DNA from 2 places in the Geodermatophilus sp. SYSU D00697 genome. Region 1 is predicted to be linked to the other one. Evidence: predicted binding sites of a transcription regulator. Region 1 holds the regulator's gene; the other holds the start of a gene.

Region 1 (14,666 bases):
AGGCTCGGGGCGTCCACGACGTGGCCGTGCTCGGCGATGTACTCGACGATCGCCTCGATCTGCTCGTCCTGGTAGCCCAGGCTGCGCAGGGCCCGCGGCACGGTCTGGTTGACGATCTGCATCGAGCCGCCGCCGACCAGCTTCTTGTACTTGACCAGCGAGAAGTCCGGCTCGATGCCGGTCGTGTCGCAGTCCATCATGAAGCCGATGGTCCCGGTGGGGGCCAGCACGGAGGCCTGGGCGTTGCGCCAGCCGTTGTCCGCGCCGATCTCCAGGCACTCCTGCCACTGGGCGGTCGCGGCCTTGAGCACGTCGGCGTCGTCGGCGCCCACCGGACGGATGGCGTCGTTGGCCGCGGCGTGCTTGCGCATGACGCGGGCGTGGGCGTCGGCGTTGCGGGCGAAGCCCTCGTACGCGCCCACGATGCCGGCCAGCTCCGCCGAGCGGCGGTAGGCCGTGCCGGTCATCAGCGAGGTGATCGCCGCGGCGAGGGTCTGGCCGCCACGCGAGTCGTAGGCGTGACCGGTCGCCATCAGCAGGGCGCCGAGGTTGGCGTAGCCGATGCCCAGCTGGCGGTAGGCGCGGGTGGTCTCACCGATGGGGTCGGTCGGGAAGTCCGCGAAGCAGATCGAGATGTCCATCGCGGTGATGACCAGCTCGACTGCCTTGACGAAGTTCCTCGAGTCGAACGTCCCGTCGTCCTTGAGGAACTTCATGAGGTTCAGCGACGCGAGGTTGCACGAGCTGTTGTCCAGGCTCATGTACTCCGAGCACGGGTTGGACGCGTTGATCCGGCCGGTCTCGGGGTTGGTGTGCCAGTCGTTGATCGTGTCGTCGTACTGGATGCCCGGGTCGGCGCACTCCCAGGCGGCCTGGGTGACCTTGCGGAACAGGCCCTTGGCGTCGATGGTCTCGATGACCGAGCCGTCGAGCCGGGCGCGCAGGCCGAACTCGGTGCCGTCCTCGACCGCGCGCATGAACTCGTCGGAGACCCGGACGGAGTTGTTGGCGTTCTGGTACTGGACGCTGGTGATGTCCTTGCCGCCGAGGTCCATGTCGTACCCGGCGTCGCGCAGCGCGCGGATCTTGTCCTCCTCGCGCGCCTTGGTCTCGATGAACTCCTCGATGTCGGGGTGGTCGATGTCGAGGACGACCATCTTGGCCGCGCGACGGGTGGCACCACCGGACTTGATCGTGCCCGCGGAGGCGTCGGCACCGCGCATGAAGGACACCGGGCCGGAGGCCGTGCCACCGGAGGACAGCAGCTCCTTCGACGAGCGGATCCGGGAGAGGTTCAGGCCGGCGCCGGAGCCGCCCTTGAAGATCAGCCCCTCCTCCCGGTACCAGTTCAGGATCGAGTCCATCGTGTCGTCGACGGCCAGGATGAAGCAGGCGCTGACCTGCTGCGGCGCGCTGGTGCCGACGTTGAACCACACGGGGCTGTTGAAGCTGAAGTACTGGTGCAGCAGCATCCAGGTCAGCTCGTGCTCGAAGATCTCCGCGTCACCCTCGGTGGCGAAGTAGCCGTGCTCGCGGCCGGCCTGGCCGTAGGTCAGCACGACCCGGTCGATCAGCTGGCGCAGGCTGCTCTCCCGCTGCGGGGTCCCCACGGCGCCGCGGAAGTACTTCGTCGTGACGATGTTGGTCGCGTTGATGCTCCACTCGGCGGGGAACTCCACGCCGCGCTGCTCGAAGTTGATCGAGCCGTCCCGCCAGTTGGTCATGACGACGTCACGACGCTCCCAGGTGACCTCGTCGTACGGGTGCACACCGGCGGTGGTGAAGACGCGCTTGACCTTCAGGCCCTTCCCCCGGGTCGGCGCCTTGGCGGCGCGACGCGTGCGGCCGGTCAAGCGATCCTCGGTCTCGGTCACGGAGCTCTCCCTCTGTTGCGGGTGGGCAAGGCGGCTGGGGAAGAGAGCCGCACTTGTTCTATCGGGTGGTGCTGACAGTTCTCAGGTGCCGGCGGCGCTGCCGGTGGAGGCGGCCTGGCCCCGCCCACTCCCCCGCCGGCGCACGGCCGGGGAGGTGTCCTGCATGCCAGGGAGCGGCGGGGTCCCGGCGGCGACGTACCGGGCCCGGAGCTCGGTGATCTCCTTCTCGAAGTCCTCGAGCGAGGTGAAGGCGCGGTAGACGCTGGCGAAGCGCAGGTAGGCGACCTCGTCCAACTCCCGCAGCGGCCGGAGGATGGCCAGCCCGACCTCGTGGCTGGGGACCTCCGCCGCGCCGGTGGCGCGGGTCGCGTCCTCCACCTGCTGGGCGAGCTGCTGCAACTGGTCCTCGTCGACCGGCCGGCCCTGGCAGGCCCGGCGGACGCCGGCCACCACCTTGGTCCGGTTGAACGGCTCACTGACACCGCTGCGCTTCACCACGGCGAGGACGGCCTCCTCCACCGTGGTGAACCGCCGGCCGCACGCGGGACACGACCGGCGCCGCCGGGTGGTGGCCCCCTCGTCGGCCTCGCGTGAGTCGATGACCCGGCTGTCGGCGTTGTGACAGAAGGGGCAACGCATCGCGGCTCCCCTCCCCTCGTGGTGGTCCGTCGCGCCCCCGCCCGACCGGCGGGCGCGGCGGCCGCGAAGCGGCCGGGGCACCCGAGCCGGGAAGCCGGCTGTGGACCCTCCTGGGGACATCCGGTGGACGTCCCGGGGAGAACCTGAGGACCGGCTGTGGACGGGCTTACAGCGGTGCAACTACTAGATGTAGGGGAACCCTAGGCCCGGCAACACAAGATCTGCAAGCCGGGACACGCCCCCGAGACACGGCCGTGACCAGGGGCGCTCTGCTGCCCCACCCGCCACGGCGACACGCCGCGACACGCCCCGCAGGAGTCGCGCGGCGGCGGCGGAGCGGTGTATGCGCGCGTCGGCACCCGACCCCGGAGGGCGGCCGGGCCTCAGCCGCGGACGGCGCCGTCGGGACGGGTCAGGCGGGGGCGGGGCACCCGCTCACCCAGCCGGAGGGGGCGGGTCAGGCAGTCGCCCTCGGCGCGCGGCGGGACCGCGACCGCCGGGAGGCCGACGCGGGTGTCGTCGTCCGCGGCCCGGTGTCGCCCGGCTCCGCCCGGTGCCCGGTGGCGCCCGGCGAGGGCGGCATCGAGCGCCGGCATCTCCGCGGTGACGTCCCCGCCGTGACGGCGCCGGCGACGGCCCTGCGCCGGGACGCCGGACGCCGTTCGCTCCGGAGCGCCGAGCACGCCGGCGACGAGCCGCTCACGGGCGGCGGCGCGGGCCAGGTCGAGGATCGGCGCGGCGGCGTCGTCCCCACGCCCAGCGGGAGGCGACGCCTCCACGACGGGCGACTCCGGCAGCCGCAGGTCGGACAGGGCGACCCAGGTCTCGCGCACACCGCCGGCGACGGTCAGCCGGACCCACACCTCGCAGGATCCGCCGGCGTCGTGGCGCCAGCCGAGGATCGACCCCGGCAACCAGGCGCCGGCCACGGACACCTCGACGGCCTGGGACTGCTGGGTGAAGACCGCTGCTCGGCTTCCGGACATCCGCGACACGCCTCTGACGTTAGGTGCCCTTTTGACCACGCAGCGTCAACGCCTCCGTACGGAGGGTTGACGAACCTGACCGCCTCGCCTTGTCGCTGTCTGGCCCCGCGGCGTGCCGGGCCCGGAGGAGGAGGGACGGGACGCCCTCAGGGCAGCAGGAGGACCTGTCCCGGCACGACGCGGGCACCGTCGAGCTCGTTGAGCTCCTCGATCACGTCGACCACGGCCCGGACGTCCTCGTCGGGCCCGGCGAAGTCTGCGGCGATGGACCACACCGTGTCCCCCGCCTGGACGACCACGCTGCGCTCCCCCACCAGCCGCAGGTCGCCGGGGTCATCGGCGACGAGAGGTCCGAGCCAGGACCCGAGCGCCACGCCGACCCCCAGCGCGAGGACCACCGCCAGCCGGCGCGCCCTGCGGGTCAGCCGCACCCCCGGACCCGGCCGGTGCCGCACCCGGCCGCAGCCGCCGCGCACGGGCCGCCCCGCCGGGGGACCGGGCACCGCGGCCCCCGCCGGCCGGGTCGGGCCCGGCCGCGTCTGCCCGGGTCGCACCGGACCCGGCCGGGTGGCGGACGAGTCGACGGGCGCGGTCGCACCGTCGTCGGTCGCCCGGACCGACTCGGGCCGGCATGCGCCCACCCGGGACACGGTCGCCCGCGACGCCGGAGGCCGTGGCCGGCGCCCGGCCGCACCGTCGTCGGCCACCGGGACCGCACGGAGCCGGGGCCGCCAGGGCACCTGTACCGCGTCGTCGAAGTCCAGCACCGCCTGCCGCATGCCCGCCACGACCACTCCTCCCACCGCTGCCCGGACCGTCGAACGCCTGTTCGATTCGAACGGCTGTGCGATGTCTACCGGATGGGTCCGACGAACGCCATCGCGCCCTGCCGGGCAGTTCGAACACGTGTTTGATCGAGAGGGCCCGGCACGCTACGGTCGGTCCCGAACGACGAGACGTGCTGCGACAGCAGCCGGCGAGGAGGCGACGGTGGCGGAGAAGAGCGGGACGTCGGGGAGCCGCCGGAGGACGACCGGCGCGCCGGCGGCCACCGAGACGGCGGCCGTGCGGACCTTCCCCGACCGGAGCGAGGCCGGGGACGGCCTGACCCAGCGCCAGCGGCGCGTCCTCGAGGTCATCCGCGACTCCATCGACCGCCGCGGCTACCCGCCCTCGGTTCGCGAGATCGGTGAGGCCGTCGGCCTGTCCTCGGCCTCCTCGGTGGCCCACCAGCTCACGGTCCTGCAGAAGAAGGGCTGGCTGCGCCGCGACCCGAACCGGCCCCGGGCCCTCGACGTCCGCCTGCCCGGCGACGCGCCGGCCGAGCTCGTGTCCACCGCCGCCCCGGCCGGCACCGACGAGGCGCCCGCCCCCACCTACGTCCCGCTCGTCGGCCGGATCGCCGCCGGTGGCCCGGTGCTCGCCGAGCAGGCGGTCGAGGACGTCTTCCCGCTGCCCCGCGAACTGGTCGGCGAGGGCACCCTCTTCATGCTCAAGGTCGCCGGCGACTCGATGGTCGAGGCGGCCATCTGCGACGGCGACTGGGTCGTGGTGCGCCAGCAGCCGACGGCCGAGAACGGCGAGATCGTGGCCGCCATGATCGACGGCGAGGCGACGGTCAAGACCTACAAGCGTCGTGACGGCCACGTGTGGCTGCTGCCGCACAACCCCGCCTACGAGCCCATCCCGGGTGACGAGGCCACCATCCTGGGTCGCGTCGTCACCGTGCTGCGCCGGGTCTGACCCGCAGGCGCCGCCCCGGGCTCAGGGGCGCCGGCGCAGCCTCCCGCCGACCCACACCAGGGCGGCGGCGACCACGGCCGCGATCGCGGCCGCCGCGACGGCCGGCATGCCGCCGTCGTCGGCGCTCAGCAGGTCGGGGAGGGAACCGTCCGCCGACGTCGACGCAGCGGCGTCGCTCGGGAGCTCGCCCAACGGGACGACGATGACGTCGGCCGGCAGTCCCTCGCTGGTCACGACCAGGCCGGAGGCGTCGGCGGTGAAGCTGACCGCCTCGCCCTGCGGCGACGCGGGCAGCGGCAGCCGGACCGGGTCGGCGGCCAGTGCACCCGCCACGTCGGAGCCCGACAGCGGCCAGACGTAGGCGTCGGTGTAGGTCCGCAGGGCCAGCAACCGGCCGTCGGGCGAGACCGCTCCCCCGGTGACCATGAGCTGCCCGGCGCGACCGACCGGACCGCCCGGGGTCCCGGTGAGCGTGAACTCGACACCCGCCACCTCGGTGAGGCCAACCGTGCCGGCGTCGACCAGCGCGCTCACCGGGCGGTACACCGAGCTGGCTCCGAGCACCTCCTTGGTCACCAGGTAAGGCGTGCCGTCCGGCGCGAGGAGCAGCGCCTCCACGTCCCGGGGTCCCTCCGGGAAGGCCAGCCGGTACACCGCGGTGCTGCCGTCCGGCCGCAGGGCCAGCAGCGCCACCGTCTCCCGCGTGCCGTTGTTGTCGCCGGTGTCGGCGAGCCACACGGTCCCGTCGGCGCCGACCGCGAGGTCCTCGGGGTCGTAGGGGTCGACCGGCGCGCTGCGCACGTCGACCACCTGGCAGCCGGCGTCCAGGACGTGGACGTCGAGCCGCTCCCCACCGTCGTTGAGGGCCAGCATGCGGTCGCCCACCACCACGAGGCCGGAGAGCTCCGCCAGCCGGGGGTCGGTGACCTGGCACTGCGTGCGAGGCGCCGTCGCCTCCTCGGCGGAGACCGGCTGCGCGGCACCGAGGACGGCGGTCAGCGCGAGGACCGTCCCCGCAGCCAGGTGCCGGCCCGGCGTGCCGCTACGCGGAGGGGTGAGCAGCTCGGGCACCGACCCAGCGTGACAGCAGGACTGCGTCCAGTGCATGGACCACGCCCAGCAGGAGGATGCCGACCGCCGCCCCGACCACCGCGTCGGTGACCCAGTGGAAGTCCAGGGACACCATGGCCACCCCGGTGGCGACCGGGCCGAAGACGCTGAGCAGCCGGAAGGCCCGCTGCACGCCCGCGGCGAGCCGGAACTCCACCGCCTGCCACCGGGCGACACCCCACATGAGGACCGCGTTGGCCACGTGCCCCGACGGGTAGGACGCACCGTCGCGGTGGAAGAACGACCCGGGATAGGCCGGTGCGGTGCGCCCGGTCCCGTACTTGAAGCCGTAGACGACGACGGTGAGCAGCGCGAGCGCGACCAGCACCCGGAGCAGCGGCACGGCGGTCCGGCGCCGCCACACCAGGTAGCCGGTCAGGACCGCCAGGACGATCAGGATGAAGCCGCGCCCGCCCAGCTGGGTCACCGCCCACACCGGCCAGTACGCGGCCGACTCCTTGAGCTGCCAGGAGCTGACCACCTCGGAGACCCGCAGGTCCATCCGCTCGAGCACACCCCGGCTGAGCAGGTCCGCGGTCACCGCGACGGTGACGAGCAGGGCGAGGACCAGCAGCCACCACGATGGCCGGCCGTCGGAGACCACCCGCTGCGGCGGGGCGGGCACGACCTCGCCGTCCGGCGCGTGCTCGCCCGGACGCCGCCGCACCGCGCCGCTGGTCACGCTCTCACGGTACCGGGACGTGACCCGATCGTGACCTCGGACGACCGACGCGGGCGCGCCGTCCCGGTCAGCCGACCGGGACGGCGAACCCCTCCAGGCTGGCGGCGAGTGCTCCGTCGACCCGGGCGGTCAGCCGGGTCCCGCCGGCCTCGTGCTCCTCGCGGAGGACCTCGCCGTCGCGGTGCACCCGGGCGACGAGGTCGCCGCGGTCGTAGGGCACCAGCACGTCGACGTCGACATCGGGCCGCGGCAGCCGCGCGGCGACGATGTCCCGCAGCTGCTCGATCCCCTCACCGGTGCGCGCGGACACCCACACCGCACCCGGCAGCGCCCGGCGCAGCGTGAGGACGTCGTCCTCGCTCATGGCGTCGACCTTGTTGACCACGATCAGCTCCGGCACCGCCGCCGCATCGATCTCGCCGAGGACGACGTGGACGGCGTCGATCTGACCCAGCGGGTCCGGGTCGGATCCGTCGACGACGTGCAGCAGCAGGTCGGCGGCGGCCACCTCCTCCAGCGTCGACCGGAAGGCGTCGACCAGCTGGTGCGGCAGGTGCCGCACGAAGCCGACGGTGTCGGTGAGCGTGTACTCGCGGCCGTCGGGCGAGGTGGCCCGGCGCACCGTCGGGTCGAGGGTGGCGAACAGCGCGTTCTCCACCAGCACACCGGCGCCGGTGAGCCGGTTGAGCAGGCTGGACTTGCCGGCGTTGGTGTAGCCGGCGATCGCCACGCTGGGGACGGCGTTGCGCCCGCGACTGCTGCGCTGCGTGGCGCGTGCGGTCGCCATGCCCGCGATCTCCCGGCGCAGCTTGCTCACCCGCGCCCGGATGCGCCGCCGGTCGGTCTCGATCTTGGTCTCACCCGGACCGCGGGTCCCGATGCCGCCACCACCGGCGACCCGGCCACCGGCCTGCCGGGACAGCGACTCACCCCAGCCGCGCAGCCGCGGGAGCATGTACTGCATCTGGGCGAGCTCGACCTGCGCCTTGCCCTCACGGCTGGAGGCGTGCTGGGCGAAGATGTCGAGGATCAGCGCGGTCCGGTCGACCACCTTGACCTTGAGGATCTTCTCCAGCGCGTTGAGCTGGCCCGGCGTCAGCTCTCCGTCGCAGATGACGGTGTCGGCGCCGGCCGCGGCGACGATGTCGCGGATCTCGGCGGCCTTGCCCGAGCCCACGTAGGTGCCCGCGTCGGGCTTGTCCCGCCGCTGGCTCACCGCCTCCAGGACCTGCGACCCCGCGGTCTCGGCCAGCGCGGCGAGCTCGGCCAGGGACCGGTCGGCGTCGGCCTGCGTCCCCTCGGTCCAGACGCCGACCAGCACGACGCGCTCCAGGCGCAGCTGGCGGTACTCGACCTCGGTGACGTCGGCGAGCTCCGTGGACAGACCCGCGACGCGGCGGAGGGCGCCGCGTGCCTCGAGGTCGTAGGAGCCGGTCGTCTCCTCCGGCTCGTCCCACTGCCCGGCCGGCGCGGGACGGGTGGCCTCCTCGGCCGGTTCGGGGGCGGCCCGTAGGGCCCGGTCCCCGGCGCCGTCGATCGCGGCGCGGTTCTGTGCTGTCGTCATCGTGTCCAGCGTGGCACGCCCCACCTGCCGGGGCATCTGAGTTGTCATCGCCGGGTACAACACCGCGGGCGTCCGAGACCATCCCGACGCGTGACCTCGTCGTCCCCGGGTAGGGCCCGGTCCCGACGATCGCGAGGAGGCCGGAGCATGACCGAGAGCAGCGGCAGCAGCAGCCTGGGCAGCGGCGAGGAGCTCGACGACCCGGGTCGCGACCCCAAGGGCCTCAACCCGCCGCGCAACCCGCTGGGCGCCGGCCCCGACCAGGACAGCGGTCGCGGCGAGCCCAAGGGCAGCCCCGGGATCGCCGGACAGTCGATGATGCCCGAGTCGCCGGAGGAGACGGAGAACACCAGGGACCAGGGGGCCTGAGCCGGCCGGTCAGCTCGCGAGCCACTCCGGCGTGAGCTCACCGGCGGCCACGACCACGGCCGGGCCGGTGAGCACCGTCGTCCCGTCGACGCGGACGGTGAGCCGGCCGCCGGGGACGTCCACGGTGACCGTGCCCGTGTCGGCGCCGCCGGCCTCCAGCGCCGCCCAGGCGGCCGCGCACGCGCCCGTCCCGCACGACCGGGTCTCCCCCACGCCACGCTCGGACACCCGCAGCCGGATGTGGGCGGCCGGCGCCAGGACGTTCACGAACTCGACGTTGACCCCGTCGGGGAAGAGCCCGGTGTCCACGCCCGGGGCGACGGTGAGGTCGAGGGTGTCGACGTCGACGTCGGTCAGGCAGGCCAGGTGCGGGTTGCCCATCGTGACGGCGCGGCCGGGGAACGCCGCGCCGTCCAGGTGCGCCGCGCCGGTCCCGAAGGGCCGGGCGGGGCCCATGTCGACCCAGTAGCCACCGTCGGGCGCGGCGCCGACCCGGCGCGGCCCGCCGCGGGTGCCCACCAGGACGCCGGACTCGCACGCGGCGCGGTCCAGCAGCCCCTCGGTGACCAGGACGTGCAGGAACAGCCGGATGCCGTTGCCGCACATCTCGGCGTGCGAGCCGTCGGCGTTGCGGTGGTCCATGAACCACTCGCAGCGGTCGAGGTCCTCCCCGAGGACGGCCGGCGCGTCGGGGACGTGCACGCTGCGGACGACGCGCAGCACGCCGTCCCCACCGAGGCCGGCCCGGCGCTCGCACAGCCGGCGGACCATCGCGGCGTCCAGCCGGTCCTCCGGCCAGGCCGTGCCGTCGGGGTCGGGCAGGACGACGAAGTCGTTCTCCGTGCCGTGTCCGATCAGCACCCGGTTGGCGGTCACCGGCCGATCGTATGCGCGGCGATCAACGCGTCGGCCGCGTCGACGAGGTCGGGGCGCGCGGCGTCCAGCCAGGTGGTCGCGGCGTCGCGGCGGAACCACGACCGCTGCCTCCGGACGAATCGGCGCGTGGTCGACACGGTGCGCTCGCGGGCCTCCTCGGCGGTCAGCTCGCCGTCGAGCTGGGCGAGCACCTGCGCGTAGCCCAGCGCCCGCGAGGCGGTGGGACCCTCCCGCAGGCCGTCGGCAGCCAGCGTCTCCACCTCGGCGACGAACCCCGCGGCCCACATCCGGTCGACGCGGGCGGCGATCCGCTCGTCGAGGTCGGCCGGGTCGCGGTCCAGGCCGACGACCACGGCCGGGTAGTGCGGCCGGGGCTCGGGCAGCTGCGCGCGGAAGGGGCCGCCGGTGATCTCCACGACCTCCAGCGCGCGCACGATCCGCCGTCCGTTGCTCGGCAGGACCGCCGCGGCCGCGGCCGGGTCGACGGTGGCCAGCCGGGCGTGCAGGGCCGCGGGGCCGACATCGGCCAGCTCGCCCTCCAACCGGGCCCGCACCGCCGGGTCGGTGCCCGGGAAGTCCAGCTCGTCGAGGACGGCGCGCACGTACAGCCCCGACCCCCCGACCAGCAGGGGCACCGTGCCCGCTGCCCGCAGCCGGTCGACCTCGGCGCGGGCCAGGCGGCGGTACTCGGCGACCGACGCCGCCTGCCGCACGTGCCAGACGTCGAGCAGGTGATGCGCGACGCCGCCCTGCTCGGCGGCGTCGGGCTTGGCGGTGCCGATGTCCATGCCGCGGTAGAGCTGCATGGAGTCGGCGTTGACCACCTCACCGCCCAGCCGCCGCGCCAGGGCCACCCCCAGCGCGGTCTTGCCCGTGGCGGTGGGGCCGACCAGGGCGACCACCGGCGGCTGCGCCGTCACGGGACCAGCCAGTCGGCGACGAGGTACCCGACGCCGAAGGGCGCCGCGTCCGCGAGCAGCCGCCCCCGCACCTCCCGGCCGGCCAGGACGGCTCCGACCGCGCGCCAGGTGGGGACGCCGGCGGCCAGCAGGCGCTCCCCCTCCGCGGGATCGAGCCCGGCGAGCGCCGCGGCGTCCCCGGAGGCCAGCGCAGCGGCGACGGCGGCGTCAAAGGGCCCGGCGGCCTCGTCGAGGTACCCGGGCGCCTTGACCGTGCGGCGCGCCGACCCGTCCCCCATCGCCAGGACACCGACCGGACCGGGCAGTTCGGCGAGGGCGTCGGCGAGGTCGTCAGGCGTCACCCCCAGCCGGAGGCCGGCGTACCCGGCCTGGTGCAGCAGCCAGGCGCCCACCGTGTGCGCCAGCGGAGTGCGCCGGCCACCCGGCCGCTCCGGCCCCGCGAACGGCACGTCGAGGTCCACGCCGAAGCCGCGCAGGTCGCCGCCGTCCCCCGGGCCGAAGCGGCTCCCGCCCCCGCTCCCCACGACGACGACCACCTCGGGCCGGTGGGCGAGCGCGGCATCGACGGCCTCGGCGCAGGCGGTCCGCAGCTGCCGGGTGTCGGCTCCGGGCCGGCCCTCCACCTGGGGCAGCAGCAGCGGCGGGCAGGGACAGAAGGCGACGGTGAGGGGACCCGCGGCCCCCTTCCCGTCGGATCCGGCCGGGCTGGAGCTCACCGGAGCAGTGTCCCGGATGCGACGTGGGACACTGCGGTGCGTGTCGAGCACGGAGAACGCCGCAAACACCTCGCAGCAGGTCCCCACCACGGACACGGCCGGTTCCGAGGCGGTCACCCCCGAGGCGGGGACGGCGGCCGCGGCCGCCCCCGGCGACGCCGCACTGGCCGACCCGGCCGCGGGGACGCCCGAGGTCGCCCCGCCGTCCGAGCAGGGCGCGGAGGCTCCCGCCGCGACCGAGGACGCGCCAGGCGCGGCCGTGCCGGAGGAGGTCGTGCCGGTGGAGGTCGTGCCGGGAGACCTCACCCCGGGTGCCGTCACCCCGGGTGCCGTCACGCCGGGAGCCGTCGTCCCGGAGACGGCTGCCCCTGCGCTCGCCCCGGCGCGGCCGGCCGCCCCCGTGCAGCCGGCCGCCGCGGCGTCGGACCCGTCGCAGTGGGGCCGCGTGGACGAGGACGGCACCGTCTACGTCCGCACCGCCGAGGGCGAGCGCGCCGTGGGCTCCTGGCAGGCCGGCGACCCGGCCGCCGGCCTGGCGCACTACGCCCGCCGCTACGACGACCTCGCCACCGAGGTCTCGCTGCTCGAGGCGCGGCTCAAGGCGCACACCGGCAATCCCAGCGAGCTGAAGTCCAAGGCCCAGGCGCTGGCCGAGCAGATCCCCGCCGCCACCGCCGTCGGCGACCTCGACGGGCTCGCCGCGCGGGCCCGGGCGATGGTCGAGACCGCCGACTCCGCGGCCGCCGAGTCGCGGGCGGAGAAGGCCGCCGCCCGCGCGGCCCAGGTCGCCCGCAAGGAGGCGCTGGCCGCCGAGGCCGAGCAGATCGCCGCCGAGTCGACCTCGTGGAAGGCCGCCGGCGACCGGCTCAAGGCCATCGTCGAGGAGTGGAAGACCATCCGCGGCATCGACCGCAAGACCGACGAGGCGCTGTGGAGTCGGTTCGCCGCCGCCCGCGACGCCTTCAGCCGCCGCCGCGGCGCACACTTCGCCGCCCTCGACGCCCAGCGCAGCGAGGCCCGGGCGGCCAAGCAGGAGCTCATCCGGGAGGCCGAGCGGCTGTCGGCCTCCACCGACTGGGGCGCGACCAGCGCCGCCATGCGCTCGCTCATGGACCGCTGGAAGGCCGTCCCCCGCACCGGCCGGGACGGCGACGACGACCTGTGGAAGCAGTTCCGCGCCGCCCAGGACGTCTTCTTCGCCGCTCGCGCCGAGTCGGACAAGGCACGCAACAGCGAGCAGCTGGCCAACCAGCAGGCCAAGGAGGAGATCCTCACCGAGGCCGAGAAGCTCGACCCCTCCACCGACCTGCGCGGAGCGCAGAACGCGCTGCGCAAGCTGCAGGAACGCTATGACGCGATCGGCCACGTGCCGCGCGGCGCGATGCGTCAGCTGGAGGACCGCATGCAGGCCGTCGAGCAGCGCGTTCGCGGCGCGGTGGACTCCTCACGCGCCCGGGTCGCGCCGGAGAACCCGATGGTCATCTCGATGCGCCAGGCGGTGACCAAGGCCGAGGAGCAGCTGGCCAAGGCCGAGGCCGCCGGGAACGCCGCGCGCATCGAGGAGGCGCGGGCCAACCTGGCCACCCGCCGCGAGTGGCTGGCCGAGGCCGAGAAGGCCGCGTCCCGCCGCTGAGAGAGGACCCCCTCCTCCCCACCCCTCGCACGCTCGGGGCGGCGCCCCGGGGGGCCGCTCGGGGCGGCGCCCCGGAGAACGCCGCGGGTGGGCTACGCCGGGGCGCCGATCCGCGGCATGCCCAGCAGCACGCCGGGCGTGGTGGGCCGGGTGCCGGCCTCGGCGGCGTCGCCGGCGCGGGTCCGCCGGTGCGACAGCAGCGGCCCGTCGGCCACGAGGTGGTGCGGCGCGGCCTGGGTGACGACGGTCTCGACCACGTCGCCGGGCCGGACGCCGTCGGCCGCCGTGAAGTGCACCAAGCGGCCGTCACGGGCCCGGCCGGTCAGCCGCCCGGTGCGGGCGTCCTTGCTGCCCTCGCCGGCGGCGACCAGCAGCTCGACGGTGCGACCGACCTGGGCGCGGTTCTCCGCCCAGCTGATCTCCTCCTGCAGCGCGACCAGCCGCTCGTAGCGCTCCTGGACGACGGCCTTGGGCAGCTGGCCCTCCATCTCGGCCGCGGGCGTCCCGGGCCGCTTGGAGTACTGGAAGGTGAAGGCGCTGGAGAACCGGGCCTGGCGGACGACGTCGAGGGTCTGCGCGAAGTCCGCCTCGGTCTCCCCCGGGAAGCCGACGATGATGTCGGTGGTGATCGCCGCGTCGGGCATCGCCGCCCTCACCCGGTCGATGATGCCGAGGTAGCGCTCCTGCCGGTAGCCGCGGCGCATGCGGCGCAGCACGTCGTCCGACCCGCTCTGCAGCGGCATGTGCAGCTGGTGGCAGACGGCGGGGGTCTCCGCCATCGCCTCGATGACGTCGTCGGTGAACTCGCGCGGGTGCGGGCTGGTGAACCGCACCCGCTCCAGCCCCTCGATGGTGCCGGTCGCGCGCAGCAGGTCGGCGAAGGCACCCCGGTCGCGGAACTCCACGCCGTAGGCGTTCACGTTCTGGCCGAGCAGGGTCACCTCGAGCACGCCCTGGTCCACCAGCGCCTGGACCTCGGCGAGGATCTCGCCCGGACGGCGGTCCTTCTCCTTGCCGCGCAGCGACGGGACGATGCAGAACGTGCAGGTGTTGTTGCACCCCACGCTGATGGAGACCCAGCCGGAGTAGGCGGAGTCGCGCTTGGCCGGCAGCGTCGACGGGAAGACCTCGAGGGCCTCGGCGATCTCCACCTGCGCCTCGGCGTTGTGCCGGGCCCGCTCCAGCAGGGCCGGCAGCGAGCCGACGTTGTGGGTGCCGAAGACGACGTCCACCCACGGCGCGCGCTGGACGATCTGGCCGCGGTCCTTCTGCGCCAGGCAGCCGCCGACGGCGATCTGCATGCCGGGGCGCGCGTCCTTCACCGGCCGCAGGTGGCCGAGGTTGCCGTACAGCCGGTTGTCGGCGTTCTCCCGCACCGCGCAGGTGTTGAGGACGACGACGTCGGCGTCCTCCCCCTCGGCGGCCGGCGCGTAGCCGGCCGCCTCCAGGAGCCCGGACAGGCGCTCGGAGTCGTGCACGTTCATCTGGCACCCGTAGGTGCGCACCCGGTAGGTGCGCGCGGCTGCCGCCAGCTCGGTTCCCATGACGGGTCGA
Region 2 (14,666 bases), on a different contig from region 1:
GCGCGCGGGGAGGTGACCAACTGACCGGTCCGGAGACGGTGCAGCCCGAGCGGGCGCGCCACCACCACCACCACCACCAGACGCCCGAGCAGCTGCGGGCGCACTTCGACGACGACGGTTTCCGCAGCCTCCGGGAGCGGATCGCCGAGACCCGGTGGCGGCGCCGGCTGGCCGGCAGTCGCACCGTCGACTCGACCTACCGGCTGTGCGTGGGCATCGTCGGTGGCCTGATCGTCGCGGTCGGCCTGGCGACCATCCCGCTGCCGGGGCCCGGGTGGCTCACCGTCATCGCCGGCCTGTTCGTCCTGGCGACGGAGTTCTTCTGGGCCGAGCGGCTGCTGGAGTTCACCAAGCAGCACGTCAAGCGCTGGACCGACTGGCTGGGGCGGCAGCCATTCTGGGTGCGGCTGACGGTCGCGGCGGCGACGGCGGCCTTCGTCTACGGCGTCCTGGTGGTCACGCTGCACGTGATGGGCGTCCCCGACTGGGTCCCGGGGTGGGTGCCGCTCTGGCGGTGACCGTCTGGCACAATGAGGACGCACGGGCGATTGGCTCAGTGGTAGAGCGCTTCGTTCACACCGAAGAGGTCACTGGTTCGAACCCAGTATCGCCCACCCCCGGCAGAGGCCCGGTCCGCGAGAGCGGGCCGGGCCTCTCGCGTTCCGGCCCGCCGCGGTCCGCGGAGGAGGACGATGGGGGAGATGTCCCCGCGCCGGCGCCCGCCCGACCCCGAGCCGATCCGTCCGCGGGCGCCCGGGCGGGCGGAGCGCCTGGCCGTCGTCCTCGAGCGGGACGGGGCGACCTGCACCTGGTGCGGCCGGGAGCTCGGGGGCCTGGTGCGGCCCACCACCGAGCACGTCGTCCCGCGGGTGAAGGGCGGCCCGTCGTGGCTCGAGAACGAGGTGGCCGCCTGCGGCCGGTGCAACGCCGAGCGCGGGCACCGCAGCCCGGTCGACTGGCTCGAGGAGTGCCAGCGGCGCGGCTGGCCGGCCGACGTGCCCCGGCTGGCGCGGGCGCTGACCGCGCTGGAGGCGGCCATCGCCCGGGACGGCGGGCAGCGGCGGGCGCGGCCCTACCTCGACGCGCAGCTGCGCCGGCTCCGCCGCCGCACCCCGGGGGGCCGTACGGTCGCCTGACCGGCGGGCGAGCCCGTCGACGGACACAGCGGCGCCTCGGACGCGGGGGACGAGGGCCGGCGAGGAGGACGTGTGGGCGACGGCGTCGGCAGGGTCGTGCAGGTGAGCGTCTACCCGGTCAAGAGCCTGGGTGGGCGGACCGTCGGCGAGGCCGAGGTCGGACCGGGAGGCCTCGTCGGGGACCGGGTGTGGGCCGTCGTCGACGCCACGACGGGGGAGCGGGTGACGGTCAAGGAGACCCCGGCCATGGCCGGCGTGGTCGCCACCGGGGACACCGAGGCCGACACGATCACCCTCACCGAGGTCCTCGGCCGCCCCGTGCGGCTGGACCGGGCCGGCGCGCCCCAGGTCGACGCGGCCGCCGTGCACCTCGTCAGCCGGGCGGCGGTCCACCGCGCCGCCGAGGGGGACGTGCCGCCGGGCTGCTCGGCCGACGACCCCCGGGCCAACCTGCTGCTGGACCTGCCCGAGGGGGAGGACGAACGGGCCTGGGTGGGACGGGTGCTGCGCGTCGGCCCGGTCGAGCTGCAGGTCACCCGCACGCCGAAGCACTGCCTGGGCGTCTACGCCGAGGTGCGCCGTCCCGGGACCGTGCGCGCCGGCGACCCCGTCGAGCTCCTCCCCGCGTGACCGGCCGGGACCGCACCGGCCGTCGTCCGGGGGCGCCCCCCGCGGCGCACTAGGCTCGGGGGGTCAATCCGATCGACCTCTGGAGCGCTCTCGTGTCGACCCCGCCCTCGCCCACCACCGTCGGTCCCGTCCGGGTGCCGGCCGGGACGACGGCCCAGGACGCGCTCAAGGAGGCCGGGGTGCCGCTCAAGGGCCCCGATGGCGCGGTCGTCGTCCGTGACGTGGCCACCGGTGACCTCAAGGACCTGGCGTGGGTGCCCGACGCCGACGCCGAGGTCGAGCCCGTGCCCGCGGCCAGCCCGGAGGGCCGCGCGGTCATCCGGCACTCGACGGCGCACGTCCTCGCCCAGGCCGTGCAGGACCTCTTCCCCGGCACCCGGCTGGGCATCGGCCCGCCGGTGGAGAACGGCTTCTACTACGACTTCGACCCCGAGCGGCCGTTCACCCCCGAGGACCTCAAGGCCCTCGAGAAGCGGATGCAGGAGATCGTCAAGGCCGGCCAGTACTTCTCCCGCCGCGAGATCAGCGACGCCGACGCGCAAGCCGAGCTCGCGCACGAGCCGTACAAGCTCGAGCTGATCGGGCTCAAGGGCGGTGCCGGCGAAGCGGCCGAGGGTGCCGACGTGGAGGTCGGCGGCGCCCAGCTGACGATGTACGACAACCGCGACGCGCGCACCGGCGACCTGGTCTGGACCGACCTGTGCCGGGGCCCGCACCTGCTGCGGACCTCCAACATCCCGGCGTTCTCCCTGACCCGGTCGGCCGCTGCCTACTGGCGGGGCAGCGAGAAGAACCCGCAGTTGCAGCGCATCTACGGCACGGCGTGGGAGAGCAAGGACGCGCACAAGGCGTATCTGGAGCACCTGGCCGAGGCCGAGCGCCGCGACCACCGCCGCCTCGGCGTGGAGCTGGACCTGTTCAGCTTCCCCGACGAGATCGGTTCGGGGCTCGCGGTGTTCCACCCCAAGGGCGGGGTGGTCAAGCGGGAGATGGAGGACTACGTCCGGCAGCGCCACATCGAGGAGGGGTTCGACTACGTCGGCACCCCGCACATCACCAAGGCGCACGTCTTCGAGCTCTCCGGCCACCTGCCGTACTACGCGGACACGATGTTCCCGCCCATGGAGCTGGAGAACGCGCAGTACTACCTCAAGGCGATGAACTGCCCCATGCACAACCTGATCTTCAGGTCGCGCGGGCGGTCCTACCGCGAGCTGCCGCTGCGCTTCTTCGAGTTCGGGACCGTGTACCGCTACGAGAAGTCCGGTGTGGTGCACGGCCTCACCCGGGTGCGCGGCCTCACCCAGGACGACTCGCACAGCTACGTCACGCCCGAGCAGGCGCCCGGCGAGGTCCGCCACCTGCTGGCGTTCGTCCTCGGCCTGCTGCGCGACTTCGGCCTCGACGACTACTACCTGGAGCTGTCCACCCGCGGGGACGACCCCGAGAAGCAGGCCAAGTTCGTCGGCTCGGACGAGCAGTGGGCCCTCGCCACCGCCGTGCTCGAGGAGGCGGCGAAGGAGACCGGTCTGGAGCTCGTCCCCGACCCGGGTGGGGCGGCGTTCTACGGACCGAAGATCTCGGTGCAGGCCCGCGACGCCATCGGCCGCACCTGGCAGATGTCGACCATCCAGTACGACTTCAACCAGCCCGCCGGCTTCGGCCTGGAGTACACGACGCCCGACGGCGGCCGGCAGCAGCCGGTGATGATCCACTCGGCGAAGTTCGGGTCGATCGAGCGGTTCTTCGGCGTCCTCACCGAGCACTACGCCGGCGCCTTCCCGGCGTGGCTGGCACCGGTGCAGGTCGTCGGGATCCCGGTCACCGACGAGCAGGTCGGCTACCTGACCGACGTGGCGCTCAAGCTGCGCGCCCGGGGGATCCGGGTCGAGGTCGACGACTCCGACGACCGGATGCAGAAGAAGATCCGCACCGCGAGCAAGCAGAAGGTGCCGTTCGTGCTCATCGCCGGGGCCACCGACGCCGAGGCCGGCGCGGTCTCCTTCCGCTTCCGCGACGGCAGCCAGCACAACGGGGTGCCCGTCGACCACGCGGTCCGTGCCATCGCGGCGTGGGTGGCCGGCCGGGCCAACGTCGACCCGACCGCCGATGCGCTGGTGACCGGATGAGCACGGGCGCGGAGGAGAGCTACCGGGTCGCCGTCTCCGCCGATGACGGCGGCCCGGCGACGGTCTTCGAGCACCTGTGGACGCCGTACCGGATGGCCTACATCCGGGGCGAGGGCAAGCCGACCGGGGCCCACGACTGCCCGTTCTGCCTCATCCCGCAGATGAGCGACGAGGAGGGGCTGGTCGTGGCGCGCGGGGAGACCGTCTACGCCGTGCTCAACCTCTACCCGTACAACGCCGGCCACCTGATGCTCGTGCCCTACCGGCACGTGCCCGACTACACCGACCTCACCGAGCCGGAGGTCGTCGAGCTCGGCCGGTTCACCCAGACGGCGATGCGGGTGGTCCGCTCGGTGTCCGGGGCGCACGGGTTCAACATCGGCATGAACCAGGGCTCGGTCGCCGGCGCCGGCATCGCCGACCACCTGCACCAGCACGCCGTGCCGCGCTGGGGCGGGGACACCAACTTCATGCCGGTCATCGGGCTGACCCGGGTGCTGCCGCAGGTGCTGGCCGAGACCCGCACGCTGCTGGCCGCGCACTGGCCGGACGCCGACCGGTCCGTTCCGGTCCGGGGGGACTGATGCTCGGCGTCAACGCCCGTGCCGCCGTCGGGCGGTTCTGGGCGCCGGTCGTCGCCGGCCTCCTGCGGGCCGGGGTCACCGCGGACGCGGTCACCCTGGTCGGCACGCTCGGCGCGATCGCCGGCGCGGCCGGACTGATCGCCACCGGGCACCTGTTCTGGGGCGCGTTCACCGTGACGGTGTTCGTGCTGCTCGACATGCTCGACGGCGCGCTGGCCCGCGCCCGGGGCGGCGGCTCGGTGTTCGGCGCGGTGCTGGACTCCACCGGCGACCGCGCGGCGGACGCGGCGGTCTTCGGCGCGCTGGTGTGGTGGTTCTCGGGGGAGGGGGACAACCGCCTGCTGGTGCTGCTGGCCCTGCTGTGCCTGGTGCTCGGGGTGCTCACCTCCTACGTCAAGGCGCGGGCCGAGGGCGTCGGGCTCCGCTGCGACGTGGGCATCGTCGAGCGCACCGAGCGGCTGATCCTCGTCCTGGTCGGCACCGGCTTCAGCGGGCTGGGCATCCCGTACGCGGTGCACGTCGCGCTGTGGGTGCTGCTGGTGGGCAGCGCGGTCACCGTGGGGCAGCGGTTCGCCGCCGTCCACCGGCAGGGCCGCGGCCGGGCCCTCCCCGCGTCGCCGCCGTCCCCGCCCCCGCCGGGCGCCGCTCCGTGAGCGACGCGGTGGGCGCCGCGCCGGCGGCTGCGGCCCCCGGTCCGCCGGACCCGTCCACCGGGACCGGGCGCCCGCCGCTGCGGTCCCGGGTCGGTGCCCGGGTCACCGACCTCGGCTTCGCGGCGGGCTGGGGCGCGGTCCAGCGGCTGCCCGAACCGGTCGCCCGGGGCGCCTTCGACGCGGCCGGGCGCTGGGCCGCCGGGCGGCGCGGGAGGGGAGTCCGCCAGCTGCGCGCCAACCTGCGGGTGGTCACCGGGGGGCGGTTGTCCGAGGCAGAGCTCGACGAGCTCACCACGCGGGCGATGCGCTCCTACGCCCGCTACTGGCAGGAGGCGTTCCGGCTGCCGCGCCTCTCGCGCGAGCGGATCGTCGCCGGCACAGTGCACACCGGCGTCGAGCACTTCGAGAAGGCCCGCAGCGAGCGCCGGGCCGTGATCGCGGCGCTGCCGCACAGCGGCAACTGGGACGCCGCGGGGGTGTGGCTGACCGACTGGCTCGGCGGGCCGTTCATGACCGTCGCCGAGCGGCTGCGGCCGGAGTCGCTGTACCGCCGCTTCCTCGAGTACCGGGAGTCCCTGGGCATGCGGGTGGTCCCGCTGACCGGCGGTCCGCGGCCGAGCTCGACCGTGCTGCGGGATTGGGTCGAGGGCGGCGGGTGGACCTGCCTGGTGGCCGACCGGGACCTGGGCGCCGGCGGGGTCCCCGTGGAGTTCTCCGGCCGCCCGACGACCGTGCCGAGCGGGCCGGCCCTGCTCGCCGCGCAGACCGGCGCGGCCCTGCACCCGGCCTTCTGTTCCTTCACCGAGCGGGGCTGGCGTTTCGACGTCTTCCCCGAGGTCCCCGTCGACGGACCGGGCCGGCTGCGCGACCGCATCGGCGCCGCGATGCAGGGGGTCGCCGACGCCTTCACCGAGAGCATCGCCCGCCGTCCGGAGGACTGGCACATGCTCGGCCGGATCTGGTCCGACATCCCGCCCGACCCCCTCCCGGAGCGGCGCTGATGCGCATCGGGCTGGTCTGCCCCTACCAGTGGGACGTCCCCGGCGGCGTCCAGTACCACGTGCGCGACCTGGCCGAGACGCTGCGCGGGCTGGGGCACCACGTCGAGGTGCTCACCCCCGCCGAGCGGGAGGAGTCCCTGCCCGCCCAGCACGTGACCTGGGCCGGGCGGGCCGTCCCCGTCCCGTACAACGGCTCGATGGCCAGCGTGCAGTTCGGGCCGGTGTCGGCCGCGCGGGTGCGCCGCTGGCTGCGGGAGGGCCACTTCGACGTCGTCCACGTGCACGACCCGGCGCCGCCGTCGATCGGGCTGCTGGTGTGCATGATCGCCAAGGGCCCGATCGTGGCCACCTTCCACGCGGCCACCACGCGGTCGAAGTGGCTGGCCGCGTGGGGCCCGGTGATCCGGCCGTGGCTGGAGAAGATCACCGGGCGGATCGCGGTGTCCGACTTCGCCCGCCGGGTGCAGGTCGAGCACCTGGGCGGGGACGCGGTCATCATCCCGAACGGCGTGCACGTCGCCGCGTTCGCCGAGGGCCCGACCCTGCCCGGGCACACCCGCGGGGTCGACGGCCCCACCATCGGCTTCCTCGGGCGCTACGACGAGCCGCGCAAGGGCCTGCCGGTCCTGCTCGAGGCCATGCGCACCGTCGTCCGCAAGCACCCGGGTGCCCAGTTGCTCATCGCCGGGCGCGGCGACCCCGACGCGGTGTACGAGCAGCTCGGCGACGACCTGCGGCCGCACGTCTCCCTGCTCGGCGAGCTGTCGGAGGAGGACAAGGCCGCCCTGCTCCGGTCGGTCGACGTCTACTGCGCGCCGAACCTGCTGGGGGAGTCCTTCGGGATCATCCTCATCGAGGCGCTGGCCGCGGGGGCGCCGATCGTCGCCAGTGACCTCGACGCGTTCGCCCAGGTGCTGCAGGACGGCGAGGCGGGCGTGCTCGTGCGCCGCGGCGACGCCCGGGCGCTGGCCCGCGCGCTGTCGGACCTGCTCGCCGACCCGCAGCGCCGCGCGCGGTTGTCGGCCACCGGCCGCGAGGCCGCCGCGGCCTACGACTGGGCGGTCATCGCCCGCCGGATCCTCGACGTCTACGAGACCGTCGTCCTGCCCGGATCCGGGGAGGTCACCGCCGAGGAGTCCGACGACGGCCTGGCGGACCTGTCGGACGTCGTCGACGACGACACGGACGACGCCCCGCTGCGGTCGACCCTGCGCCGGTGGGTGCAGCGCTAGCCTGACCCGTCGTGACCCCCGACGTCTGGCTGCTGCTCGCGGTCGCGGCCGTCGTGGTGCTCCTGGCGCTGTGGGCGGGGTGGACGCTGACCCGGCTGCGCCGCCTGGAGGTGCGCGTCGACCGGGCCTGGACCGCTCTCGACACCCAGCTGCAGCGGCGGTCCGGGCTGGCCGCGGAGCTGGCCCGCGACCACGCCGCCGCCCTGGGGGAGGAGCGGGCCGCCCGGCTGGCGGTGGCCGCCCGCGAGGCGCGCGCCCCCCACGCCGGCGACCGGGAGCTCGCGGAGAACGCGCTGGGCCGCGAGCTGCGGGACCTCCCGACCGACCTGCCCGGCGTACCGGTCGCGCTACGGGCCGACCTGGACGGCACCGCGACCCGGATCGGGCTGGCGCGGCGGTTCTACAACGACGCGGTGCGCGACACCCACCTGCTGCGCAGCCGCCGGCTGACGGCGCTGCTGCGCCTGCACGCCGCCCGCCCGGCACCCCGCTTCTTCGACATCGAGGACGGCCTGCGGGAGGTCACCAGCAGCGCCGCCGGTGGGGGACGGCCGCGGTCCTGAGCGGCCGTACGATCATCGCGCCCTCTCCCGTCGAGCACCGAGGCAGTTCCCGTGACCCAGCACAACCAGACCCTTCCCGGCACCACCGGCACCGAGGGCGTCAAGCGCGGCATGGCCGAGCAGCTCAAGGGCGGCGTGATCATGGACGTCGTCACCCCCGAGCAGGCGAAGATCGCCGAGGACGCCGGTGCGGTCGCCGTCATGGCCCTGGAGCGGGTGCCCGCCGACATCCGTGCGCAGGGCGGCATCGCCCGCATGAGCGACCCGGACATGATCGCCGGGATCGTCGACGCGGTCTCCATCCCGGTCATGGCCAAGGCCCGGATCGGCCACTTCGTCGAGGCGCAGGTGCTGCAGAGCCTCGGGGTGGACTACATCGACGAGTCCGAGGTGCTCACCCCGGCCGACGAGGCCCACCACATCGCCAAGGACGAGTTCACCGTGCCGTTCGTCTGCGGCGCCACCGACCTGGGCGAGGCGCTGCGGCGGATCGCCGAGGGCGCCGCGATGATCCGCTCCAAGGGCGAGGCCGGCACCGGCAACGTCGTCGAGGCCGTCCGGCACATGCGGGCCATCCGCAGCGGGATCCGCCGCCTGGGCACCCTCGACGCGACCGAGCTGTTCGTCGCGGCCAAGGAGCTGCGCGCCCCGTACGACCTGGTCGCCGAGGTCGCGCGACTGGGCAAGCTGCCGGTGGTGCTGTTCACCGCGGGGGGCATCGCCACCCCGGCGGACGCCGCGATGATGATGCAGCTGGGCGCCGAGGGCGTCTTCGTCGGCTCGGGCATCTTCAAGTCCGGCGACCCGGCGCGGCGCGCCGCGGCGATCGTCCAGGCCACCACGTTCTCCGACGACCCGGACGTCATCGCGAAGGTGTCCCGCGGCCTGGGCGAGGCCATGGTCGGCATCAACGTCAGCGCGCTGCCCGAGTCCGAGCGCTACGCGTCCCGCGGCTGGTGACACCGCACCCGATCCGGGCCGGTCTCCCAGGCAGGGTCCCTACCCTCGCGCCGTGACCATGGAGCGGGAGCGTGCCGCCGACCGGCAGCTCCCCGGCCTGCCCGGCCGCGTGGCCGGTGTCGACGTCGCCCGTGGGCTGGCCGTCCTCGGGATGTTCGGCGCCCACCTGGGGCGGACCGGGGACCTGACGTGGGACCCCGCCACGTGGAGCGGGGTCGTCGACGGCCGCTCGTCGATCCTCTTCGCGACGCTCGCCGGCGTGTCGATCGCCCTGCTCTCCGGTGGCACCGCCCCCGTCACCGGCCGGGAGCTCGGCCAGGTCCGCACCCGCGTCCTCGTCCGGGCCGCCTGGGTGTTCGCGATCGGCGGGGTCCTGGAGCTGCTGGACACCTTCGTCGCCATCATCCTGGAGGTCTACGCGGTCCTGTTCGTGCTGGCGCTGCCGTTCCTGCGCTGGTCACCACGGCGCCTGCTGCTCGCCGCCGGGGTCGTCGCGCTGGCCGCTCCGCCGGTCGTCCTCGCCGTGGGCCGGTACGCCACCGCCCGGGACGAGGAGCGGGGACCGTTCGCCTGGCTCCTCGTCACGGGGTACTACCCGGCGGTCGTCTGGGCGGCGTTCGTGCTCGTGGGGCTGGCGGTCGGCCGGCTCGACCTGCGTACCGCCCGGGTGCGCGCGGGACTGCTCGCCGGCGGCCTGCTCGCCGCGGCGGTCGGGTACGGCGGTGCCTGGCTGAGCGCCCGGCTGGTCGGGCCGGGACGGCGGCTGGCCGGGATGGAGCTGGGTTTCGGCCGCCCCGGTGACTGGGACCCGGCCTGGTTCGCCGGGGCCGAGCCGCACAGCGGGACGTCGTTCGAGGTGGTGGGCTCCGCCGGCGTCGCCGTCGCCGTCCTCGGCCTGTGCCTCGTGGTCGCCGACCGGCTGCCGCGGGTGACGTACCCGCTGGCGTCGGTGGGCGCGACGGCGCTGTCGGTCTACACCGCGCAGATCGTGGCGATCTGGGCGCTGGGCGTGGAGTCCTCCGACGACGACTGGGGGCGGTGGGTCCGGTTCACCGTGACCGCGCTGGTGGTGGCCACGGCGTGGCGGCTGCGGCTCGGACGGGGACCGCTGGAACGGCTGCTGACCTGGAGCTCGCGCCGGGTGGCGGGACCGTAGCCTGTCTCCCCGTGCCCGAGAACCCGGTCGTCGGTGTGCTGGCGCTGCAGGGTGACGTCCGCGAGCACCTGGCCGCGCTGTCCGCCCTCGGCGCCGAGCCGGTCACCGTGCGCCGTCCGGAGGACCTGGGCGCGGTGGACGGTCTGGTCCTCCCGGGCGGGGAGTCGACCACCATGGCCAAGCTGACCGTCCGGTTCGGGCTGCTCGAGCCGCTGCGTGCGGCCATCGCCGGCGGGCTGCCGGCCTACGGGTCCTGCGCGGGGATGATCATGCTCGCCGACCGGCTGCTCGACGCGCCCCCGGACCAGGTGACCGTCGGGGGGCTCGACGTCACCGTCCGGCGCAACGCCTTCGGCCGCCAGGTCAACTCCTTCGAGTCCGAGGTCGGGTTCGAGGGTCTCGACGGTGGCCCCGTGCGCGCCGTGTTCATCCGCGCGCCGTGGGTGGAGGAGGCAGGTCGGGACGTGCAGGTGCTCGGCCGGGTCGTGGGTGGACGGGCCGACGGTAGGATCGTCGCCGTCCGCCAGGGCAACCTGGTGGCCACCAGCTTCCACCCGGAACTCACCGGGGACCGCCGGGTGCACGCGTTGTTCGTCGACCTGGTGCGCAGACAGACGGCACGCCGTTCGGGCGCCGGGAACGAGAGGGGAGTGCCGTGAGCGGCCACTCGAAGTGGGCGACGACGAAGCACAAGAAGGCCGCGATCGACGCCAAGCGCGGCAAGCTCTTCGCCAAGCTCATCAAGAACGTCGAGGTCGCGGCCCGGGTGGGCGGTGGCGACCCGGCGGGCAACCCCACGCTGTACGACGCCATCCAGAAGGCGAAGAAGTCCTCGGTCCCCAACGACAACATCGACCGCGCCGTCAAGCGCGGCTCGGGGGCGGAGGCCGGGGGCGCGGACTGGCAGACGATCATGTACGAGGGCTACGCGGCCGCCGGCGTGGCGGTGCTGGTCGAGTGCCTCACCGACAACCGCAACCGCGCGGCCTCCGAGGTCCGGACGGCGATGACCCGCAACGGCGGCTCGATGGCCGACCCGGGCTCGGTCTCCTACCTGTTCTCGCGCAAGGGCGTCGTCGTGGTCCCCAAGGCCGACGGCGTCGACGAGGACAGCGTCCTCATGGCGGTGCTCGAGGCCGGCGCGGAGGAGGTCCGCGACCAGGGCGACTCCTTCGAGGTGGTCAGCGAGCCCACGGACCTGGTCGCCGTCCGGACCGCGCTGCAGGACGCCGGGATCGACTACGACTCGGCCGAGGCCGGGTTCCTGCCGAGCGTCACCGTCGAGCTCGACGAGGAGGCGGCGGGCAAGGTCTTCCGCCTCATCGACGCCCTCGAGGACTGCGACGACGTGCAGAACGTCTACGCGAACTACGACGTCTCCGACGAGGTGCTCGAGAAGGTCGGGTGACGCGGGGGCGGAGGACGACGCGTGGACGAGGTCGGCTGAGCGCCCTCTCCGCTCGCAGGCTCCGGACGGCCCGGGAGGCGTGTCGTCGCCGATCCGTCGGCGCGAGCGGTTAGCCTCGGTCGAACACCAGTTCGGTCATCGGGAGGCGCGTCCATGCGAGTGCTCGGCATCGACCCGGGCCTCACCCGGTGCGGGTGGGGCGTGGTCGACGGGCGTCCCGGCGCCCGCCCGGCGGCGGTGGGCGTGGGCGTCGTCCGCACCGCCGCCGAGCTGGACCTGGAGCTGCGGCTGCTCGAGCTGCACACCGCGGTGACCGCGCTGCTGCGCGAGCACCGGCCCGACGTCGTGGCGATCGAGCGGGTGTTCACCCAGAACAACAAGGGCACCGCCACCGGCACCGCCCAGGCCGCCGGCGTGGCGGCACTCGCCGCGGCGCAGGCCGACCGGCCGGTCGCCTGGCACACGCCCAGCGAGGTCAAGGCCGCCATCTCCGGCAGCGGCCGAGCCGACAAGGAGCAGGTCACCCTCATGGTCACCCGGGTGCTGGGGCTGTCGTCGCCGCCCAAGCCCGCCGACGCCGCCGACGCGCTGGCGCTCGCCGTCTGCCACGCCTGGCGGGGGCCCGCGCAGCAGCGGCTGCGCCACGCCGCGCTGGCCGGGGGCATCGGTGCCCCCGTGCGGTCCACGACGCTGCCGCGCTGGACGGGGGTGTCCCGGTGATCGCGAGTGTGAGCGGCCGCGTGGCGGCCGTGTCACCCGACGGCGCCGTGGTCGAGGTCGGCGGCATCGGGCTGTCGGTGCAGTGCACGCCCGGCACGATCGCCCGCCTGCAGGTGGGGGAGGACGCCCGGCTGTCGACCAGCCTCGTCGTGCGCGAGGACTCCCTGACCCTCTACGGGTTCGCCGACGACGACGAGCGCCAGCTGTTCGAGCTGCTGCAGACCGCCAACGGTGTGGGCCCGCGGCTGGCCCAGGCGGTGCTGGCCATCCACCCGCCGCGGGAGGTCCGCCGTGCGGTGTCGATGGCCGACGTCAAGGCGCTCACCCAGGTCCCCGGCATCGGCAAGAAGGGCGCCGAGCGGCTGATCCTGGAGCTGCGCGACCGGCTCGGGTCCACGAGCACCGACACGCAGCTGGACGGCGCGCCGGCGCCGGCCGGCCTGCCGCCGGTCACGCCGGTCGCGCCGTGGCGGGACCAGCTCACCTCGGCCCTCGTGGGTCTGGGCTGGACCGGCAAGGAGGCCGAGAGCGCCGTCGCCCAGCTCGCGCCGATCGCCGACGAGCAGGTCGCGGCGACCGGATCGGTCGAGGTGGCGGTGCTACTGCGGCAGGCCCTGCGGCTGCTGGGTAGGCCGTGAGCACGCCGTTCGACCGGGGGCTGCCGGCCGCCGACGCCGGCCCGGGGCGGGACCACGCGGTGTCGGCCCAGGCCGGTGACGAGGAGCGGGTCGTCGAGTCGGCGCTGCGGCCGCACTCCCTCGACGACTTCATCGGCCAGCCCAAGGTGGCCCGGCAGCTGGGACTGGTGCTGGAGGGCGCCAAGCGGCGCGGCCGGCCGCCGGACCACGTGCTGCTCTCCGGTCCGCCCGGGCTGGGCAAGACCAGCCTCGCCCTGATCATCGGCACCGAGCTCGGGACGTCGGTGAAGATCACCAGCGGCCCGGCGATCGAGCGCTCGGGCGACCTCGCCGCGATGCTGTCCAACCTCGGCCCCGGCGACGTCCTGTTCATCGACGAGATCCACCGCATCGCGCGGCCGGCCGAGGAACTGCTGTACATGGCGATGGAGGACTTCCGGGTCGACGTCGTCGTCGGCAAGGGCCCCGGTGCCACCGCCATCCCGCTGGACATCAACCCGTTCACCCTGGTCGGCGCCACGACCCGGGCCGGCCTGCTCACCGGCCCGCTGCGCGACCGGTTCGGCTTCGTCGGCCAGATGGAGTTCTACGAGCCGGCCGAGCTGCAGCGGGTGCTCGCCCGCAGCGCGGCGCTGCTGGGCGTCGAGCTGACCGACGAGGGGTCCGCCGAGATCGCCGGCCGGTCCCGGGGGACGCCGCGCATCGCCAACCGGCTGCTGCGCCGGGTGCGCGACTACGCCGAGGTCCGTGCCGACGGCCGGGTGACCCGCGAGGTCGCCGAGGCGGCGCTGGCCCTCTACGACGTCGACCACCTCGGGCTGGACCGGCTCGACCGCGCCGTCCTCGAGGCGCTGGTGATGCGCTTCGGCGGCGGGCCGGTCGGCGTCGCGACGCTCGCGGTCGCCGTGGGGGAGGAGCCGCACACCGTCGAGGAGGTCTGCGAGCCGTTCCTCGTCCGCGCCGGCCTGCTGGCCCGGACGCCCCGGGGCCGGGTCGCCACCGAGGCCGCGTGGCAGCACCTGGGCCGGCCGCTGCCGCGGGGTGGCATCCCCCTCGGGAGGGTCACAGCAGACCCACCCGCCCCCGGGTCGTCGTCAGAGACGCTGTTCGACGCCTAGACTGCGGAGCGCTGGCGCGCAACTCGTCCGGCCGCGGCCGCGCGCGTCCTGCCCGGTCGCTGCACGCGGATGTCGCGGCGCGCCACAGCCGCCGTACCCGAGCGGTCCCGTCCCGGGCCGCACCCCACCGCGGAACGCCGCGCGGTAGAGAGGCACATCTGTCGTGGAGCAGTACTTCCCGCTCGTCCTCCTGGCCCTGGCCTTCGTCCTGCTCATCGTCCTGCCGGCCCGGCAGCGCAAGCGGATGCAGGCCCAGGCCCGAGCGATGCAGGAGTCGCTGACCCCGGGCACCCCGGTCATGACGACCGCCGGGCTGCACGGCACGGTCGTCGCCCTGGGTGACACCACCGTCGATCTCGAGATCGCCCCGGGCGTCGTGGTGACCTTCGCCCGGCAGGCCATCCTCGAGGTCCGCCAGCCGGCCGTCGCCGGGCCCGCCGAGACCGGCCCCGCCGTCCCGGGGGACGACACCGGTGGCCCGGCCGACGGTGGCCCGGCCGACCGGACGCGCTGAGCGGTCACCCTCCCGTGGCCCAGCGTCAGCTGCCTGCGCGCCGGTACTTCGGCGCGTTCGTGCTGATCATCGCCGTCCTGTACGGCCTGATCTTCTTCACCGGCGACACCCGCACCCCGCAGCTCGGGCTCGACCTGCGGGGCGGCACGACCGTCACCCTCGCCGCGCGCACCCCGGACGGGCAGGCGCCCGCCCCCGAGAACCTCGAGCTCGCGCGGCAGATC

The links. Region 1 encodes LexA, which represses DNA repair genes until DNA is damaged. Its sites were predicted from a motif close to TCGAACANNTGTTCGA; they were not measured.
Region 2: the regulator LexA is predicted to act here: its motif matches at 11,572-11,587, upstream of ruvC (crossover junction endodeoxyribonuclease RuvC).

What each region holds. Positions count from the first base shown of each region.
Region 1 is NZ_JBJGYV010000009.1:93,088-107,753, forward strand. It holds gene ACI79C_RS10295 (vitamin B12-dependent ribonucleotide reductase) at 1-1,874, opposite strand, end outside; gene nrdR (transcriptional regulator NrdR) at 1,956-2,513, opposite strand; gene ACI79C_RS10305 (hypothetical protein) at 2,897-3,499, opposite strand; gene ACI79C_RS10310 (LysM peptidoglycan-binding domain-containing protein) at 3,646-4,287, opposite strand; gene lexA (transcriptional repressor LexA) at 4,490-5,242, shown strand; gene ACI79C_RS10320 (hypothetical protein) at 5,264-6,313, opposite strand; gene ACI79C_RS10325 (phosphatase PAP2 family protein) at 6,285-7,034, opposite strand; gene hflX (GTPase HflX) at 7,102-8,598, opposite strand; gene ACI79C_RS10335 (hypothetical protein) at 8,746-8,967, shown strand; gene dapF (diaminopimelate epimerase) at 8,977-9,843, opposite strand; gene miaA (tRNA (adenosine(37)-N6)-dimethylallyltransferase MiaA) at 9,840-10,763, opposite strand; gene ACI79C_RS10350 (hypothetical protein) at 10,760-11,479, opposite strand; gene ACI79C_RS10355 (DUF349 domain-containing protein) at 11,520-13,112, shown strand; gene miaB (tRNA (N6-isopentenyl adenosine(37)-C2)-methylthiotransferase MiaB) at 13,205-14,656, opposite strand.
Region 2 is NZ_JBJGYV010000034.1:3,589-18,254, forward strand. It holds gene ACI79C_RS21485 (anti-sigma factor domain-containing protein) at 1-24, shown strand, start outside; gene ACI79C_RS21490 (TIGR02611 family protein) at 39-518, shown strand; tRNA gene ACI79C_RS21495 (tRNA-Val) at 543-614, shown strand; gene ACI79C_RS21500 (HNH endonuclease) at 693-1,136, shown strand; gene ACI79C_RS21505 (MOSC N-terminal beta barrel domain-containing protein) at 1,209-1,766, shown strand; gene thrS (threonine--tRNA ligase) at 1,859-3,895, shown strand; gene ACI79C_RS21515 (HIT family protein) at 3,892-4,479, shown strand; gene pgsA (phosphatidylinositol phosphate synthase) at 4,479-5,132, shown strand; gene ACI79C_RS21525 (phosphatidylinositol mannoside acyltransferase) at 5,129-6,133, shown strand; gene ACI79C_RS21530 (glycosyltransferase family 4 protein) at 6,133-7,365, shown strand; gene ACI79C_RS21535 (hypothetical protein) at 7,377-7,928, shown strand; gene pdxS (pyridoxal 5'-phosphate synthase lyase subunit PdxS) at 7,980-8,888, shown strand; gene ACI79C_RS21545 (heparan-alpha-glucosaminide N-acetyltransferase domain-containing protein) at 8,947-10,044, shown strand; gene pdxT (pyridoxal 5'-phosphate synthase glutaminase subunit PdxT) at 10,056-10,703, shown strand; gene ACI79C_RS21555 (YebC/PmpR family DNA-binding transcriptional regulator) at 10,700-11,452, shown strand; gene ruvC (crossover junction endodeoxyribonuclease RuvC) at 11,606-12,172, shown strand; gene ruvA (Holliday junction branch migration protein RuvA) at 12,169-12,810, shown strand; gene ruvB (Holliday junction branch migration DNA helicase RuvB) at 12,807-13,928, shown strand; gene yajC (preprotein translocase subunit YajC) at 14,092-14,442, shown strand; gene secD (protein translocase subunit SecD) at 14,457-14,666, shown strand, end outside.